DNA from 3 places in the Streptomyces sp. NPDC048644 genome. Region 1 is predicted to be linked to each of the others. Evidence: riboswitches for the same ligand, from Rfam matches in the RefSeq annotation. Region 1 holds a riboswitch; each other region holds the start of a gene.
The links. A riboswitch is a leader RNA that binds a small molecule or an ion and turns the genes downstream of it on or off. The one in region 1 is predicted to bind thiamine pyrophosphate.
Positions count from the first base shown of each region.

Region 1 (5,381 bases):
CGTGATGGAGGAGGACGGGCACCTGCTCGTGCACTCCGACACCACCGCCTACCTCGAATACGGCGACTCCATCGAAGCCGTCAACGACACCGTCCACGACGTGCTGACCCGCAGCGAGGCCGACGAAGTCTGGGACCTGTTCCGCAAGTTCACCAAGCGCTTCGCCTTCCGCGACGAATCCGGCGCGCAGGCCGTACGCCAGCTCCTGGACGCCTACGGCGGCACACGCGTGGTGCACGGCCACAGCCCGATCCCGTACCTCCTGGGCGAGGTGGGCACGGAGGACACCGACGGCGAGCCCGTCGTCGTCGAGGAGCCGCACGTCTATGCCGACGGGCTGGCCATCGCCATGGACGGCGGGGTCACCATGGCCGGAAAATTGCTTGTCGTTCAACTTCCCCTGACTGACTGAGCGTTATCCGGGCAGGTGAAGGCCAAGTCGGCGGGTGGTCGGCGCACGGCGTGACCGGACGGTTCCGTTCCGGGCCGGGCCCAATTTCCGGAAACCCCCTGTCACCCCGTGCCGGAGGCGCTCTACCATCGGGCTATCCGTAGCAGGCTCTCCTCCGTTTCCGCCAACTGCCCGGCCATCGTCGGCCCGTACGGCCCTACGGAGCATCGGGGGATGCACATGAACAGCGCTCCGCATCTGCTCAACGAGGACCGCGAGGACTTCGCGCGACTCCTCGATGAAGCGCTGCGTACCGCCGCCCACCGCCCGGATCTCGCCACCGCAGCGAGCGAGCACCTCACCACCGAGCAACTGCGCACGCTGGCGCTCGACGCCACCTCCACCATCACCGCCCACGCCGCGACCGAGTACCGGCACTACGTACGGCTGCGCGACCGACTGCGCGACCCGGACGGCGCTCCCGCCGATGCCGCGACGGCCGACCGCGAAGATGCCCAAAGCCCCGGCGTCGCGGACCCGTTCACCACCGCGGCCACCGGCCCGGACGGCGCGCCGGAAGCCGCCGGCGCGGGACTCGGCGCCATGATCGCCGTCCTCGCCCCGGTCCTCGCGGGCATCGCGGCGGTCCTCTTCCTCCTCATCGGCTACGTCCTGAGCGCCGTCAGCCCCGAACAGGCCGTCGCCCGGCCGCTGATCGCCGTCGGCTGGATCTTCGCCGCGCTGACCGCGGCGGGGGCGCTGGTCGCGATGGCCGGCCTGGTGATCACCGCACTGCGCAACGGCTCATCGCCGCGCGAGGCCACCGGACACCACGACCTCGACCGCGCGCGCGAGGCATGGCACCGCGCCCTCATCGAACAGGGCCTGCTGCCCTTCCTCCACGACACCCTCGCGGCAGCCGCCGACCACGCCCCCGCCCCGTACACCCCGGGCCGGACCGGCGTACGCAAGAGCCGCATCCCGTCCCTCGGCTACTCCCGCCCCCGGTTCAGCAGCCCCGACACCGGATCGGCAGGCCCCCGCCCCCGCTACTCCAGCCCCGACTTCACCGGCCCCGACCACGACGGGCCCGAGGAACGGCCGGAGTAGGCGGGCGCGCTCCCGGCCCGAGGCGCCGCGCGAAGGGACGCCCCGGTGCCGGTCCCGGAACGGCCGGATCAGTCGGCGATCGGCAGATAGACGCGGTTGCCCGCCGCCGCGAACTCCTTCGACTTCTCCGCCATACCCGCCTCCGCGTCGACCGCCAGGTCACCGCCGTGCTCGCGGCGGATGTCCTGGGAGATCTTCATCGAGCAGAACTTCGGCCCGCACATGGAACAGAAGTGGGCCGTCTTCGCCGGCTCGGCCGGCAGGGTCTGGTCGTGGAAGGAACGCGCGGTGTCCGGGTCCAGGGCCAGATTGAACTGGTCCTCCCAGCGGAACTCGAAGCGCGCGTCGGACAGCGCGTCGTCCCACTCCTGGGCACCGGGATGTCCCTTGGCCAGATCCGCCGCATGGGCCGCGATCTTGTACGTGATCACGCCGGTCTTGACGTCGTCACGGTCCGGCAGGCCCAGGTGCTCCTTGGGCGTGACGTAGCAGAGCATCGCCGTACCCCACCAAGCGATCATCGCGGCGCCGATACCCGAGGTGATGTGGTCGTACGCGGGCGCGATGTCGGTGGTCAGCGGGCCCAGCGTGTAGAACGGCGCCTCCTCGCAGATCTCCTGCTGAAGGTCGATGTTCTCCTTGATCTTGTGCATCGGGACGTGCCCCGGACCCTCGATCATCGTCTGGACACCATGCCGCTTGGCGATGGTGTTCAGCTCACCCAGCGTCCGCAACTCCGCAAACTGCGCCTCGTCGTTGGCGTCCGCGATCGAACCGGGACGCAGGCCGTCCCCGAGCGAGAACGTCACGTCGTAGGCCGCGAGGATGTCGCAGAGCTCCTCGAAGTGCGTGTAGAGGAAGGACTCCTGGTGATGCGCCAGGCACCAGGCAGCCATGATCGAACCGCCCCGCGAAACGATGCCGGTCTTGCGCCGGGCGGTGAGCGGGACGTAGCGCAGCAGCACACCTGCGTGCACCGTCATGTAGTCCACGCCCTGCTCGGCCTGCTCGATGACCGTGTCCTTGTAGATCTCCCAGGTCAGTTCCTCGGCCTTGCCGTCGACCTTCTCCAGCGCCTGGTAGAGCGGAACGGTGCCGATCGGCACGGGGGAATTGCGCAGCACCCACTCCCGCGTGGTGTGGATGTTGCGACCGGTGGACAAGTCCATGACCGTGTCCGCACCCCACTGCGTCGCCCAGGTCATCTTGTCCACCTCCTCCTCGATGGAGGAAGTGACCGCGGAATTACCGATGTTGGCGTTCACCTTCACCAGGAAGTTCTTGCCGATGATCATCGGCTCGATCTCCGGATGGTTGACGTTGGCCGGCAGGACGGCACGGCCCGCCGCGATCTCGTCACGTACGAACTCCGGCGTGACGTTCTCGCGGAGGGCGACGTACTCCATCTCCGCGGTGATCTCGCCGCGCTGCGCATAGGCGAGTTGGCTGACCGCGGCGCCGTTCCGGCCGCGGCGGGGCTGCCGCGGCCGGCCGGGGAAGACCGCGTCGAGGTTCTTCAGACCGCCACGCGGCGAGGTGTGCTTGAGGCCGTCGTCCTCGGGGCGCAGCGGGCGACCCGCGTACTCCTCGGTGTCGCCCCGCGAAATGATCCAGTTCTCTCTCAGCGGCGCCAGTCCGCGGCGGACGTCCGTTTCGATGTGAGCGTCGGTATACGGCCCTGACGTGTCGTAGAGCGTCACGTCCTTGCCGTTGGTGAGGTGCACTCGCCGGACCGGAACCCGCAGGTCAGGGCGGGATCCGGTGAGGTAGCCCTTGTGCCAGCCGATCTCCTTGGCGGAGGCGTCCTGGCCGGACTCGCCGTTTTCGGGCGTGCGTGCATCCTGCAGAGTCATGGAGACCCAACTCCCTACGCCGGCATTACCCGGTAACAGGTTCGGCGGTCGACGCAGCGGCTCCCGCCCACGGGCGTTTCACGTGAAACGCCGCTGGGACGAGGATCAGCGCCCTCTCAGCCCGGTGCTCCGAGCTCCCGCGATTGCAAAGGTGCCACCACGGTAGCGGCCGATGTGGCGTGGTGAACAGGGGGCCCTGCGCTTCTTGCGATGATCGGTCGGTGACCGGCACCGATCCTCATACGCACTCCCACGGCCATGCGCACACGCACGGGCACGGCCCCGCCGCGCCCGTCTCCCGGCATCTGCGCAAGGTCATCGCCGCGGTGCTGATCCCGTTCGCCGCCGCCGTGGTGGTCGGCCTCGCGGTGCTGTGGCCGGGCGGCGCGCCCGATCACCGGCCGTCCGGCGTCGGCTTCGACCAGCCGACCGAACAGGCCAGGGTGACCAAGGTGGAGGAGGTCAACTGCGCCGACGTGCACGCCGAGCAGCAGCAACAGCCGACGACTCCAGGCGGCCAGCCGACCGGGGGAGCGGAGCGGGGGAAGCCCTGCGAACGCGCGACGGTCGAGGTCACGTCGGGCGGAAACGCCGGCCGGACCTTCCAGGCGGTCGTGACACCGGACGCGCTGCGGCACTACACGACGGGGCAGGAGGTCGTCGTCGCGTACTCCCCCAAGGCGCCCAAGGATCTGCAGTACTCGATCAGCGATGTGGACCGCACCTTGCCCATGTGGGTACTGGCCGCGATCTTCGCGTGCGCCGTCGTGATCGTCGGGCGGCTGCGCGGGGTACTGGCGCTGGTCGCCCTGGCGGCGAGCTTCGGGGTCCTGACGCTGTTCATCCTCCCGGCCATCCTTCAGGGATCGAATCCCCTGCTGGTGGCGGTGATCGGCGGCAGCGCCATCATGCTGATCGCGCTGTACATGTGCCACGGACTGACGGCCAGAACCTCGGTCGCGGTGCTCGGCACGCTCGCCTCGCTGCTGCTGATCGGGCTGCTCGGCTCGGTCTTCATCGGCTGGGCGCTGCTGACCGGCAACACGGACGACACGACGGGGCTGGTGCACGGGCTGTACCCCGGCATCGAGATCCGCGGACTGCTGCTGGCAGGCATCATCATCGGCTCGCTGGGCGTGCTCGACGACGTGACGGTCACCCAGACCGCCGCGGTGTGGGAACTCAAGGAGGCCGACCCGTCGGCGGGATGGCGCAAGCTGTACGGCGCCGCCATGCGGATCGGGCGGGACCACATCGCCTCCGTCGTGAACACCCTCGTACTCGCCTACGCGGGCGCGGCGTTGCCGCTGTTGCTGCTGTTCTCGATCGCACAGAGCAGCGTGGGCACGGTCGCCACCAGCGAGGTGGTCGCCGAGGAGATCGTCCGGACCCTGGTCGGCAGCATCGGTCTGGTCGCGTCGGTACCCCTGACGACACTGCTCGCGGCGCTGGTCGTCTCGGCCGACCGCAGGCCCCAGGCCGCTCCGGGGGACGAGAGCGGAGCGGAGGACGGCACCTGGGGCACGGACGGCGCGACGGAAACCGGCACGGCCGTGGGACGGGCGGCAGCGCGACGCGGCGCACGGGCGACACGAGGGTCGCGTGGGACGCGCGGCCGGCGCCGCAAGGCATGACGGAGCCGCGGCCGGGGGCCGCACCGGCCCGCTGACGTCCACCGACCGGCGCGGAAACCGGCGCAGCAGGCATCGGGCCGACGCGGCATCCCCTGGGCGAGCGGGATCCGGCGCCCTCTTCGTCACGGACCCGCCCGGCGCACCGAGACAACGCCCGACCCGAAAGGGCCGGGGGAGGACCGGGCGGCGGTGGGTCAGCTCGCCTTGGACGCCTCCGTCAAGATGCGGTCCAGCACGGCTTCCAGGGTGTCGCACACCTCTTCCGCGCCGAGCGGCACCAGCCGGTCCGTCCGGTCGAGGAACGCCACCAACGGCGGTGCGCTGACGCGGAAGAGTGCGCGTTCGGCGCCGACCTGGAGGCTGATGAAGACGTCGCTGAGATGCCCGCCGGAG
Region 1 is NZ_JBICVO010000006.1:415,148-420,528, reverse strand. It holds gene ACGFNI_RS16975 (metallophosphoesterase) at 1-412, shown strand, start outside; gene ACGFNI_RS16970 (hypothetical protein) at 626-1,501, shown strand; gene thiC (phosphomethylpyrimidine synthase ThiC) at 1,570-3,354, opposite strand; TPP riboswitch at 3,349-3,505, opposite strand; gene ACGFNI_RS16960 (YibE/F family protein) at 3,576-4,988, shown strand; gene ACGFNI_RS16955 (SsgA family sporulation/cell division regulator) at 5,183-5,381, opposite strand, start outside.

Region 2 (5,381 bases), on a different contig from region 1:
GCCGTCACCGGCCGGTGCCTCCCTGGCCTGCGGCGGCACCACGTCCAGCTGCGCGTCGGACAGCTCGCCGCGCGCCGTGCGGGCCGAGGAGAGCAGCGCCACCGCGTCCTGTGGCCGCAGCCGCGGATCGCGGGCGGTGGCCTGCGCCACCAGGGCGTCCAACTGCGCGGCGAGCCCCGGGACGGCCTCGGACGGCGGGCGGACGTCCTCGTGCAGATGCTGGTAGAGGACCTGCGCCGCGGTGCCTCCGGTGTGCGGCTTGCCGCCGGTGAGCATTTCGTAGAGCACCACGCCGCAGGCGTAGACGTCCACGCACGCGTCGGACGTACCGTGCTCGATCTGCTCGGGGGCGAGGTAGGAGACGGTGCCGAGGACCGCGCCCGTGGCGTCGGTGGTGTTCGTATCGACCGTCCGCACCAGGCCGAAGTCGGCGACCTTCACCCGGCCGTCGTCGCCGATCAGGACGTTCTCCGGCTTCATGTCGCGGTGCACGAGAGCGGCGCGGTGCGCGGCGCCCAGGGCGGCGAGGATCGGCTCCAGGATGTCCAGCGCGGCCCGCGGCTGGAGCGCGCCCCGCTCGCGCAGCACGTCGCGCAGCGTGCACCCGGCGACGTACTCCATGGCCAGATAGACGTACGTGCCGTCCGTCCCCTGGTCGAAGACGCCCACCACGTTCGGGTGCGAGAGCCGGGCGACCGACTTGGCCTCGCGGATGAACCGGTCGACGAACGCGTCGTCCACCGCGAGCGACGGGTGCATCACCTTCAGGGCGAGCACGCGGTCGAGCCGGGTGTCCATGGCCCGGTAGACCGTGGCCATACCGCCGGCGGCGATACGCGCGTCGACGCGGTAGCGGCCGTCGAGCAACTGCCCGACCAGGGGGTCCTGAAGGGTCGTATCCACGGCAGACGAGTCTACGAGGACCCACCGACACGTCACACGTGCGGCGGCCTTCCCCGGCGTACTGAGGCCGAACGGTGACAGGAACGCGGGCGGCGGCGCCCGCGCCCCGCCCGGCGCTACCGGAACGCCGGCCGCTCCGGATCCAGCTCCGCCACCCCGTCCGCGGGCGACGACGCCAGCGCGAAGTGCCGGCGCGGGATACGGCCCGCCCGGTACGCGAGCCGCCCGGCGTCGACCGCGTACCGCATGGCCCCGGCCATCAGCTCCGGCTCCTGGGCCCGGGTCACCGCGGACGCCAGCATCACCGCGGCGCAGCCCAGCTCCATGGCGAGGGCCGCGTCGGACGCGGTGCCCGCGCCCGCGTCCAGCACCACGGGCACCCCGGCCCGCTCGGTGATCAGCTGGAAGTTGTGCGGGTTGCGGATGCCGAGCCCGGAGCCGATCGGCGAGCCCAGCGGCATGATCGCGGCGCAGCCGACGTCCTCCAGCTTCCGGGCCAGCACCGGGTCGTCGTTCGTGTAGGGCAGCACCGTGAACCCGTCGTCCACCAGCGTCTCGGCGGCGTCCAGCAGCTCGATCGGGTCGGGCAGCAGGGTGCGCTCGTCGGCGACGACTTCGAGCTTGACCCAGTCCGTGCCGAGCGCCTCACGGGCGAGCCGCGCGGTGAGCACCGCCTCGCCCGCGGTGAAACAGCCCGCGGTGTTCGGCAGCACCCGGATCGCGTGCCGTTCCAGCACGGACAGCACCGAGCCCTGCACGGTCGGATCGAGCCGCCGCATGGCGACCGTCGTCAGCTCCGTCCCGGAGGCGAGCAGCGCCCGCTCCAGGGCGTCCAGACTGGGCGCGCCGCCGGTGCCCATGATCAGGCGGGAGGTGAAGGTGGTGCCTGCGATGGTGAGGAGATCGTCGGCCATGGTCGGTTCAGCCTCCCTGGACTGCGGTGAGGACCTCGACGCGGTCGCCTTCGCCGAGCGGGGTGCGGGCCCACCGGGCGCGCGGCACCACGGTCTCGTTGACGGCGGCGGCCAAGCCGCCCGGCGCCCGGGACAGCGTCGCCACCAGCAGGTCGAGCGTCAGCCCGCCAGGGATCTCGCGGACTTCTCCGTTGACGGTGACGGAAACGGGGGAGGCGTTCATACGGGCTGCTCCTGGGGGACGCGGGCCGCGGGGGCCGCTACGGGGGCGGCGTCGGTGAACCGCAGAGGGGAGAACGGGCGGGCCTCATCGGGCAGTTGCCCGGTGGCCAGCACCTCGGCCATGGCGTCCCCGGTGACGGGGGTCAGCAGGACGCCGTTGCGGAAGTGCCCGGTGGCCAGGAGGAGTCCTGGCAGCGGGGTCGGGCCGAGCAGCGGCGCGTTGTCAGGGGAGGTGGGACGCAGCCCCGCGCAGGTCTCGGCCAGCGGCAGTTCGGTGATGCCCGGCACCAACTCGTGCGCGTCCCGCAGCAGTTCGTACACGCCGCCCGCGGTGACGGTGGTGTCCCAGCCCAGCTCCTCGCTGGTGGCGCCGACGACCAGCTCGCCGTTCTCCCGCGGCACCAGGTAGAGGGGGCCGCCGCGGACGACGGCCCGCACCGTGCGGGAGAGGAAGGCGGGGCTCCCCCGGGGGACGTCCGGCATCCGGAGCCGCAGCACCTGCCCCTTGACCGGGCGCACCGGCGGCAGCACCTCACCCGGCACCCCGGCCAGCCGGCCGCTGTGGCTGCCACCGGCCAGCACGACCCGGTCCGCGGCCGGCCGGCCGCCGTCCGCCAGCTCCGCGCCGACGGCCCGGCCCGCGCTGACCGTCAGCCGCTCGGCCCAGGTGCGGTGGAAGACCACCCCGGCCCGCGCGCAGGCCGTCAGCAGCGCGCCCGCCAGGCGGCGCGGATCGACCTGATGATCGCCGTCCACCCGCAGGCCCCCGCGCACGCCGGGCGCCAGCATCGGCTCCAGACGGCGGCACTCGCGCCCGGACAGCCACTCCGACTCCAGACCCGAACGGCGCTGGAGCGCGTGCAACTCCCGCAGATGGGCCCGGTCGTCGGCGTCCAGCGCCACCACGAGGGTGCCGCAGGCGCGGTAGCCGACGGCCTGTCCGCTCGCCTCCTCCAGCTCCGCGACGAACCCCGGATAGCGCCGGGCGGACGCGAGGTTGAGGCCCAGCAGGGTCTGCTCCCCGTAGTGCAGCTCGGTGACGGCGGCCAGCATGCCGGCCGCGACCCGGGCGGCGCCGCCGCCCGGCTCCGGGTCGACGACGGCCGTGCGCAGCCCCCGAGCGGCGGCCCGCCAGGCGGTGACCAGGCCGATGATGCCGCCGCCGATGACGAGCACATCGGGGTGCCGCCCGGCGTGCGGCGGCGGTCCGTGTGGTGCGGCGGACGGTGCGGAAGATGCATGCATGGGCGTCCAGCCCCTCCCTTCGCCGGCATGACCCGGATCAGGTTCGTACGGTCGGAGGCCGCCAGCCTCCCTCTCAGCCCGGTGCGTCCGGGCTCCCGCGAGTGCGTAGGACCCTCACCCTAATACCAGCCGCCGACGCCCCGTAAGGGAGCGCCCCGGCACGGCGGGCGGCGCTTCCCGGGCCCCACCGGGCGTGACGCTGTGTCAGAGATCTCCTTGCGCGCTGCTGCGGGCGCCGTCGCGCGCCGTCCTAGAGTGATCGGGTGAGCGAGCAGAGCAAGTCCTCCCAGGACCCTGACCACACGCCGCGCGTCGTGATCGTCGGCGCGGGTATCGCGGGTGTGCAGACCGCTGTCGCGCTGCGCGAACAAGGCTGGCGCGGCGCGATCACGCTGTTCGGCGACGAACCGCACCAGCCCTACGACCGCCCGCCGCTGTCCAAGGCGGTCCTGCTCGGCAAGGCCGAAGGCGCCGCGTTCGACGTGGACTTCGCCTCCCTGGGCATCGAGCTGCACCTCGGCCGTCCGGTCACCGCGCTGCGGCCCGAAGAGCATCTCGTCGAGACCGCCGAAGGCCAGGTCCGCTACGACCACGCCGTCCTCGCCACCGGCGCCGAGCCCCTCGCACTGCCCGGCAGCGCGGGGCTGCCCCACGTCCACCTGCTGCGCACCCTCGACGACGCCGAGCGGCTGCGGCCCGTCCTCGCCGCCCGGCACGAGATCGTGGTCGTCGGCGCGGGCTGGATCGGCGCCGAGTTCGCGACCGCGGCGCGCGAGGCGGGCTGCGCGGTCACCGTCGTCGAGGCCGCCGACCGGCCGCTGGCCGGCGCGCTGCCCGCCGAGGTCGCCGCCCACATGGCGGGCTGGTACGCCGGATCCGGCGCCCGGCTGCGCACCGGCGCGCGGGTCGCCGCCGTCGAAGCGGGCACCGTGCTCCTCGCCGACGGCACCGCGCTGCCCGCCGACGCCGTGGTCGTCGGCATCGGCGCCCGCCCCGCGACCGGCTGGCTGGCCGGCTCCGGCGTCGCGCTCTCACCCGATGACGGTTCGGTGCTCGCCGACGACCGGCTGCGGACCTCGGCCCCGGACGTCCACGCGGTCGGCGACTGCGCCTCCTTCCCGTCGGCCCGTTACGGCCGCAGGCTCCTGATCCACCACTGGGACAACGCGCTCCAGGGCCCCCGCACGGTCGCGGGGAACATCACCGGCGGCCCGGCCGAAGGCGTGGTCTACGACCCGGTGCCGTACTTCTGGTCGGAGCAGTTCGGCCGGTTCGTGCAGTACGCGGGCCACCACGACCGGGCCGACGAACTCGTCTGGCGCGGCGATCCGGAGAGCGCCGCCTGGTCGGTGGTCTGGCTGCGGAAGGAGACGGGCCCGGCGGAGGGGCGGCCGGACCGGGGCAGGCTGGTCGCGCTGCTCGCGGTCGGCCGCCCGCGCGACCTGGCGCAGGGCCGCAAGCTCATCGAGCGCGGCGCCGTCCTGGACCGGGGGCGGGCGGCCGACGCGTCCGTGCCCCTGAAGGCGGCGGCTCTCTGAGGCGTGCCCGACGGGGCGCAGTGGAAGCGGACGGGCGCGGTCCGCGTGCCGGGCCCGGCGTCACCCGCCGGTGTGGGTCTCGTCCCGTTGGCGATGCCCGGCTACCGGCTGTCAGTGCGAGGTGGCAGGCTTGTCCTGTGACCGAGATTGACGCAAACATCGATGGACTCGTCCCCGCCTGGCTCACCCTCCCCGACATCGCCGAAGCGTTCGGCGTCGAGGTGACACGTGTCCGGCAGCTGGTCAAGGAGGGCCAGCTGATCGCGGTGCGCCGCGGTGAGAACAGGGCACTGCACGTGCCGGCCGATTTCATCAAGGACGGCAAGGTCGTCAAGGGCCTGGCCGGCACCCTGACCCTCCTGCGGGACGACGGCTTCGCCGACGAGGAGATGCTGGAATGGCTCTTCACCCCGGATGAGACCCTGCCCGGTACGCCGGCGCAGGCGCTGCGCGAGAACCGCGGCACGGAGGTGAAGCGCCGGGCGCAGGCGCTCGCCGTGTGACGCGGCGGGCGGGGCCGACGGCAGGCCCGCCCGCGCCTGAGCAACCGCAGCCGAAT
Region 2 is NZ_JBICVO010000001.1:331,566-336,946, reverse strand. It holds gene pknB (Stk1 family PASTA domain-containing Ser/Thr kinase) at 1-903, opposite strand, end outside; gene ACGFNI_RS01510 (thiazole synthase) at 1,020-1,817, opposite strand; gene thiS (sulfur carrier protein ThiS) at 1,825-2,040, opposite strand; gene thiO (glycine oxidase ThiO) at 2,037-3,215, opposite strand; TPP riboswitch at 3,282-3,393, opposite strand; gene ACGFNI_RS01495 (NAD(P)/FAD-dependent oxidoreductase) at 3,548-4,822, shown strand; gene ACGFNI_RS01490 (Rv2175c family DNA-binding protein) at 4,960-5,325, shown strand.
Region 2: it holds a riboswitch for thiamine pyrophosphate, as region 1 does, so the genes downstream of both, thiO (glycine oxidase ThiO) here and thiC (phosphomethylpyrimidine synthase ThiC) in region 1, are expected to answer to the same signal.

Region 3 (5,381 bases), on a different contig from region 1:
TGGGAGCTGACCTCGCGGCTCACCGAGCGCAAGGACATCAGGGCGCCGCTGGTACCGCTCGCCGTCGGCGGCACCGCCATGGTGATCGCCGGCTACGTGCGCGGAGCCGAGGGCGCCTGGGTGGCGATGGCACTCACCACCCTCGCCGTCCTGGTCTGGCGCATGACGGGGAAACCCGAGAACTACCTGCGGGACGTCACCGCAGGGGTCTTCGCGGCGTTCTACGTGCCGTTCCTCGCGACGTTCGTCGCCCTGATGCTCGCCGCCGACGACGGGCCGCAGCGGGTACTGACCTTCCTGCTGCTGACGGTCGTCAGCGACACCGGGGCGTACGCCGTCGGCTGGCGCTTCGGCACGCACAAGCTCGCGCCCCGCATCAGCCCCGGCAAGACCCGTGAGGGCCTGGTCGGTGCCGTGCTGTTCGCGATGGCCGCCGGCGCGCTGTGCATGGAGTTCCTGATCACGGACGGTGCCTGGTGGCAGGGGCTGCTGCTCGGCCTGGCCGTCGCCACCAGCGCCACCCTCGGCGACCTCGGCGAATCCATGATCAAGCGGGACCTCGGCATCAAGGACATGGGCACCCTGCTGCCCGGCCACGGCGGCATCATGGACCGGCTCGACTCCCTGCTGCCGACCGCCCCGGTCGTCTGGCTGCTCTTCGTGATCTTCGTCGGCAGCGGCTGAAGCGCCCAGGTAGTCTGGAAAGGCCCGCTGTCCGACAGCGGGCCTTTTTCCGTCCTCGCGACCGCGGGGACAGTTCCCGTGAGTCCCCCGGGTTCCGGCACCGTCCCGCCGTTGGCTCCGCACCGTGGAGATCGTCCGGCACCGTCGCATTGAGGAGTTCCGCCCATGGCACCGCCCGAGCCCGGTGTGCTGACATTCGTCGCCCCCCGCGGGGCCAAGAAGCCCCCGCGGCACCTCGCAGACCTCAGCCCCGCCGAGCGCCGCGAAGCCGTGGCCGCGATCGGCGAGAGGCCGTTCCGCGCCAAGCAGCTGTCGCAGCACTACTTCGCGCGCTACGCGCACGAGCCGGCGCAGTGGACCGACATCCCCGCCGCGGCCCGGGAGAAGCTCGCCGCGGAGCTGCTGCCCGAGCTGATGAACGTGGTGCGGCACATCTCGTGCGACGACGACACCACCCGCAAGACCCTGTGGAAGCTGCACGACGGCACGCTCGTCGAATCGGTGCTGATGCGCTACCCGGACCGGGTCACGATGTGCATCTCCTCACAGGCCGGCTGCGGGATGAACTGCCCGTTCTGCGCCACCGGCCAGGCCGGCCTGGACCGCAACCTCTCGACCGCCGAGATCGTGCACCAGATCGTCGACGGAATGCGCGCCCTGCGCGACGGCGAGGTGCCAGGCGGCCCGGCGCGGCTGTCGAACATCGTGTTCATGGGCATGGGCGAGCCGCTCGCCAACTACAAGCGGGTGGTCGGCGCCATCCGGCGGCTCACCGACCCCGAGCCGGACGGCCTCGGCCTGTCGCAGCGCGGCATCACCGTCTCCACCGTCGGACTGGTGCCCGCCATGCTGCGGTTCGCCGACGAGGGCTTCAAGTGCCGGCTCGCGGTCTCGCTGCACGCCCCGGACGACGAACTGCGCGACACCCTCGTCCCGGTCAACACCCGCTGGAAGGTGCGCGAGGTCCTGGACGCGGCCTGGGAGTACGCCGAGAAGTCCGGCCGCCGGATCTCCATCGAGTACGCCCTGATCCGTGACATCAACGACCAGGCCTGGCGCGGTGACCTGCTGGGACGGCTGCTCAAGGGCAAGCGCGTGCACGTCAACCTCATTCCGCTGAACCCGACACCCGGCTCGAAGTGGACCGCGTCGCGCCCCGAGGACGAGCGGGCGTTCGTCCGGGCCATCGAGGCGCACGGCGTGCCGGTGACCGTCCGCGACACCCGCGGCCAGGAGATCGACGGCGCCTGCGGACAGCTCGCGGCCTCGGAACGCTGACCGCCCGCTGGTAGCGTGTGATCGAACAAATGCACATTCCGACAGGGGAGCGCCACAGCGCTGAGAGTGCGGAGACGTCGTAGGGATACGGCGCCCGCAGACCCTTGAACCTCGCCCGGGTCATTCCGGGTAGGAAGTTCGGTCGTCACTCATGCTGTTGCGCCCCGCCCTGCGCCGCCCGGCTCCACCGGGCGGCGCGGCGCGGGGCCGCGTCTCTTCCTGGCCAGCCAGGAGGAAATCAGTGAGCACCAACCGCACCACCACCGCCCGCAGAGCCGTGGCGGCGGTCGCCGCCGCCGCAGCCGGCATGACCGCGCTCGCCGCCTGCGGCAGCGCGGACGGCGGCAGCGCGGCGGACGCCAAGACCGTCACACTCGTCAGCCACGACTCCTTCAACGCCTCGAAGTCGGTGCTCGCCGCGTTCGAGAAGCAGAGCGGCTACAAGGTCCGGGTGCTCAAGGGCGGCGACGCGGGCAAGGCCGTCAACCAGGCGATCCTCTCCAAGGACAACCCGCAGGGCGACGTCTTCTTCGGCATCGACAACACCCTGCTGTCCCGCGGCCTGAAGGCCGGCCTCTTCACGCCGTACCGGGCCAAGGGCCTCGACGCCGTCCCCGCCGCCCTGCAACTGGACAAGGCAGACCACCGCGTCACACCCCTCGAATACGGCGACACCTGCGTCAACTACGACCGCGCCTACTTCGACCGGCACCGGCTCGCGCCGCCGAAGACCTTCGACGACCTGCTCAAGCCGCAGTACAAGGGCCTGCTCGTCACGGAGAACTCCGCAACCTCGTCGCCGGGGCTCGCCTTCCAGCTGGGCACCATCGCCACCCACGGTGAGAAGGGCTGGCAGGACTACTGGAAGAAGCTCAAGGCCAACGGCGTCGAGGTGGTCGACGGCTGGGAGCAGGCGTACAACGAGCGCTTCTCCGGATCCGCGGCCGGCCGGGGCAAGGGCGACAAGCCGCTGGTCGTCTCGTACGCCTCCAGCCCGCCCGTCGAGGTGCTCGGCAAGAAGCCCGCGCCGAAGCAGGCACCGACCGGCGTCGCCACCGGGACCTGCTTCCGGCAGATCGAGTTCGGCGGCCTCCTCAAGGGCGCCAAGAACGAGAAGGGCGGCAAGGAACTGCTGGACTTCCTGCTCAGCCGGAAGTTCCAGGAGGACATGCCGCTCCAGATGTTCGTCAACCCGGCGCGCAAGGACGCCACGGTGCCCGACCTGTTCACCAAGTACGGCGCGACGATCGACAAGCCGGCGACCCTCGCCCCGGAGACGATCACCGAGAACCGCGAACAGTGGGTCAAGCAGTGGTCCTCGCTCGTTCTGAAGTAGACGGGGCCAGGCGCGGCCGTAGCCGGCGCGCCACGGCGGTGCGGGCGGCGCTGATGGCGCTGCCGGTCGCCTTCTTCGCGCTGTTCTTCGCCTACCCGGTCACCGCGATCGTCGGACGCGGGCTGAAGGACGGCGGGCGGTGGCAGCTCGGCCGGATCGCCGACGTGCTCGGCGACGGGGACGTCCTGCACGTCCTGTGGTTCACCGTCTGGCAGGCCGCCGCGTCGACCGGCCTCACCCTGCTGATCGCGCTGCCCGGCGCGTACGTCTTCGCACGGTTCGACTTCCCCGGCAAGCAGTTGCTGCGGGCGGTGGTCGCGGTGCCGTTCGTGCTGCCGACCGTCGTCGTCGGCTCCGCCTTCCTGGCCCTGGCCGGCCGCGGCGGGCTGCTCGACGACCTGTGGGGCGTGCGTCTCGACACCTCGGTGTGGGCGATTCTGCTCGCCCACGTCTTCTTCAACTACGCCGTGGTCGTACGGACCGTCGGCGGGCTGTGGGGACAGCTCGACCCGCGGCAGGAGGAGGCGGCGCGGGTGCTGGGCGCCGGGCGTCTCGCGGCCTGGCGCCGGGTGACGCTGCCCGCGCTCGGCCCCGCCGTCGCCGCCGCCGCGCTGATGGTCTTCCTGTTCACCTTCACCTCCTTCGGAGTGGTGCAGATCCTCGGCGGGCCCACCTTCTCCACCCTGGAGGTGGAGATCTACCGGCAGACCGCCGACTTCCTCGACCTGCCGACCGCCGCCGTCCTCACCCTGATCCAGTTCGCGGCGGTCCTCGCCCTGCTGGCCCTGCACGCCTGGACGGTGCGCCGCCGCGAGAGCACCCTCCGGCTCGTCGACGCCGCGCGGACCGCGCGGCGGCCCCGCGGCCCCGGACAGTGGGCGCTGCTGTGGGGCACCCTCGTGATCATCGCCGTCCTCGTCGTCGTGCCGCTCCTCGTGCTCGTCGAGCGGTCCTTCGCCGGGCCCGACGGCTACGGCACGGTCTTCTACGAAACGCTGGGCTCCGCCGCGTCCGCCGACAGCACCTTCGCCGTCGCCCCCCTGGAAGCGCTGTGGAACTCGCTCGCCTACGGGGTGGCCGCCACCGCGATCGCCCTGGTGGTGGGCGGCCTGGCAGCCGCCGCCCTGACCCGGCGCGGCGGGCGGCTCGTCCGCGGCTTCGACGCGCTGCTGATGCTGCCGCTCGGCGTGTCCGCGGTCACCGTCGGCTTCGGATTCCTGATCACCCTGGACCGGCCGCCGCTCGACCTGCGCTCCTCGTGGTGGCTGGTGCCGCTCGCCCAGGCGCTGGTCGGGGTGCCGTTCGTGGTGCGGATCATGCTGCCCGTCCTGCGTGCCGTCGACGGGCGGCTGCGGGAGGCGGCGGCCGTGCTGGGCGCCTCGCCGTGGCGCGTGTGGCGCGAGGTGGACCTGCCGATGGTGCGCCGCGCCCTGCTCATCGCCGCCGGATTCGCGTTCGCCGTATCGCTCGGCGAGTTCGGCGCGACGGTCTTCATCGCACGGCCCGACCAGCCGACGCTCCCGGTGGCCGTCGCCCGGCTGCTCGGCCGCGCCGGGGAGCTGAACTACGGCCAGGCGATGGCCCTTTCGACCATCTTGATGGTGGTGTGCGCCGGGGCCCTGCTGGTCCTGGAGCGCCTCCGCACCGACCAGTCCGGGGAGTTCTAGATGACGGCTACGGCTCGGGCCGCAGACACCGAAGGACAGCAGCTGCTGCGGCTGAACGGCGTGACCGTACGCTTCGGGCCGGCCGGCGCGCCCGCCGCGCTCGACGCGGTCGATCTGGACGTCGCCGCCCACGAGGTCGTGTGCGTGCTCGGGCCCAGCGGCAGCGGCAAGTCGACGCTGCTGCGGGTGGTGGCCGGGCTGCAACCGGCCGATGCCGGGCAGGTGCTGCTGGAGGGACGCGACCAGGCGCGGGTGCCCACCCACCGGCGGGGCGTCGGCCTGATGTTCCAGGACCACCAGCTCTTCCCGCAGCAGGACGTCGCGGGCAACGTCGCCTTCGGCCTGCGGATGCGCCGGGCTGACCGCGCCGCACAGCAGCGCACCGTCGCCGAACTGCTCGGCCTCGTCGGTCTTCC
Region 3 is NZ_JBICVO010000016.1:96,635-102,015, forward strand. It holds gene ACGFNI_RS29085 (phosphatidate cytidylyltransferase) at 1-684, shown strand, start outside; gene rlmN (23S rRNA (adenine(2503)-C(2))-methyltransferase RlmN) at 850-1,962, shown strand; TPP riboswitch at 1,996-2,116, shown strand; gene ACGFNI_RS29095 (thiamine ABC transporter substrate binding subunit) at 2,270-3,298, shown strand; gene ACGFNI_RS29100 (ABC transporter permease) at 3,274-4,965, shown strand; gene ACGFNI_RS29105 (ABC transporter ATP-binding protein) at 4,966-5,381, shown strand, end outside.
Region 3: it holds a riboswitch for thiamine pyrophosphate, as region 1 does, so the genes downstream of both, ACGFNI_RS29095 (thiamine ABC transporter substrate binding subunit) here and thiC (phosphomethylpyrimidine synthase ThiC) in region 1, are expected to answer to the same signal.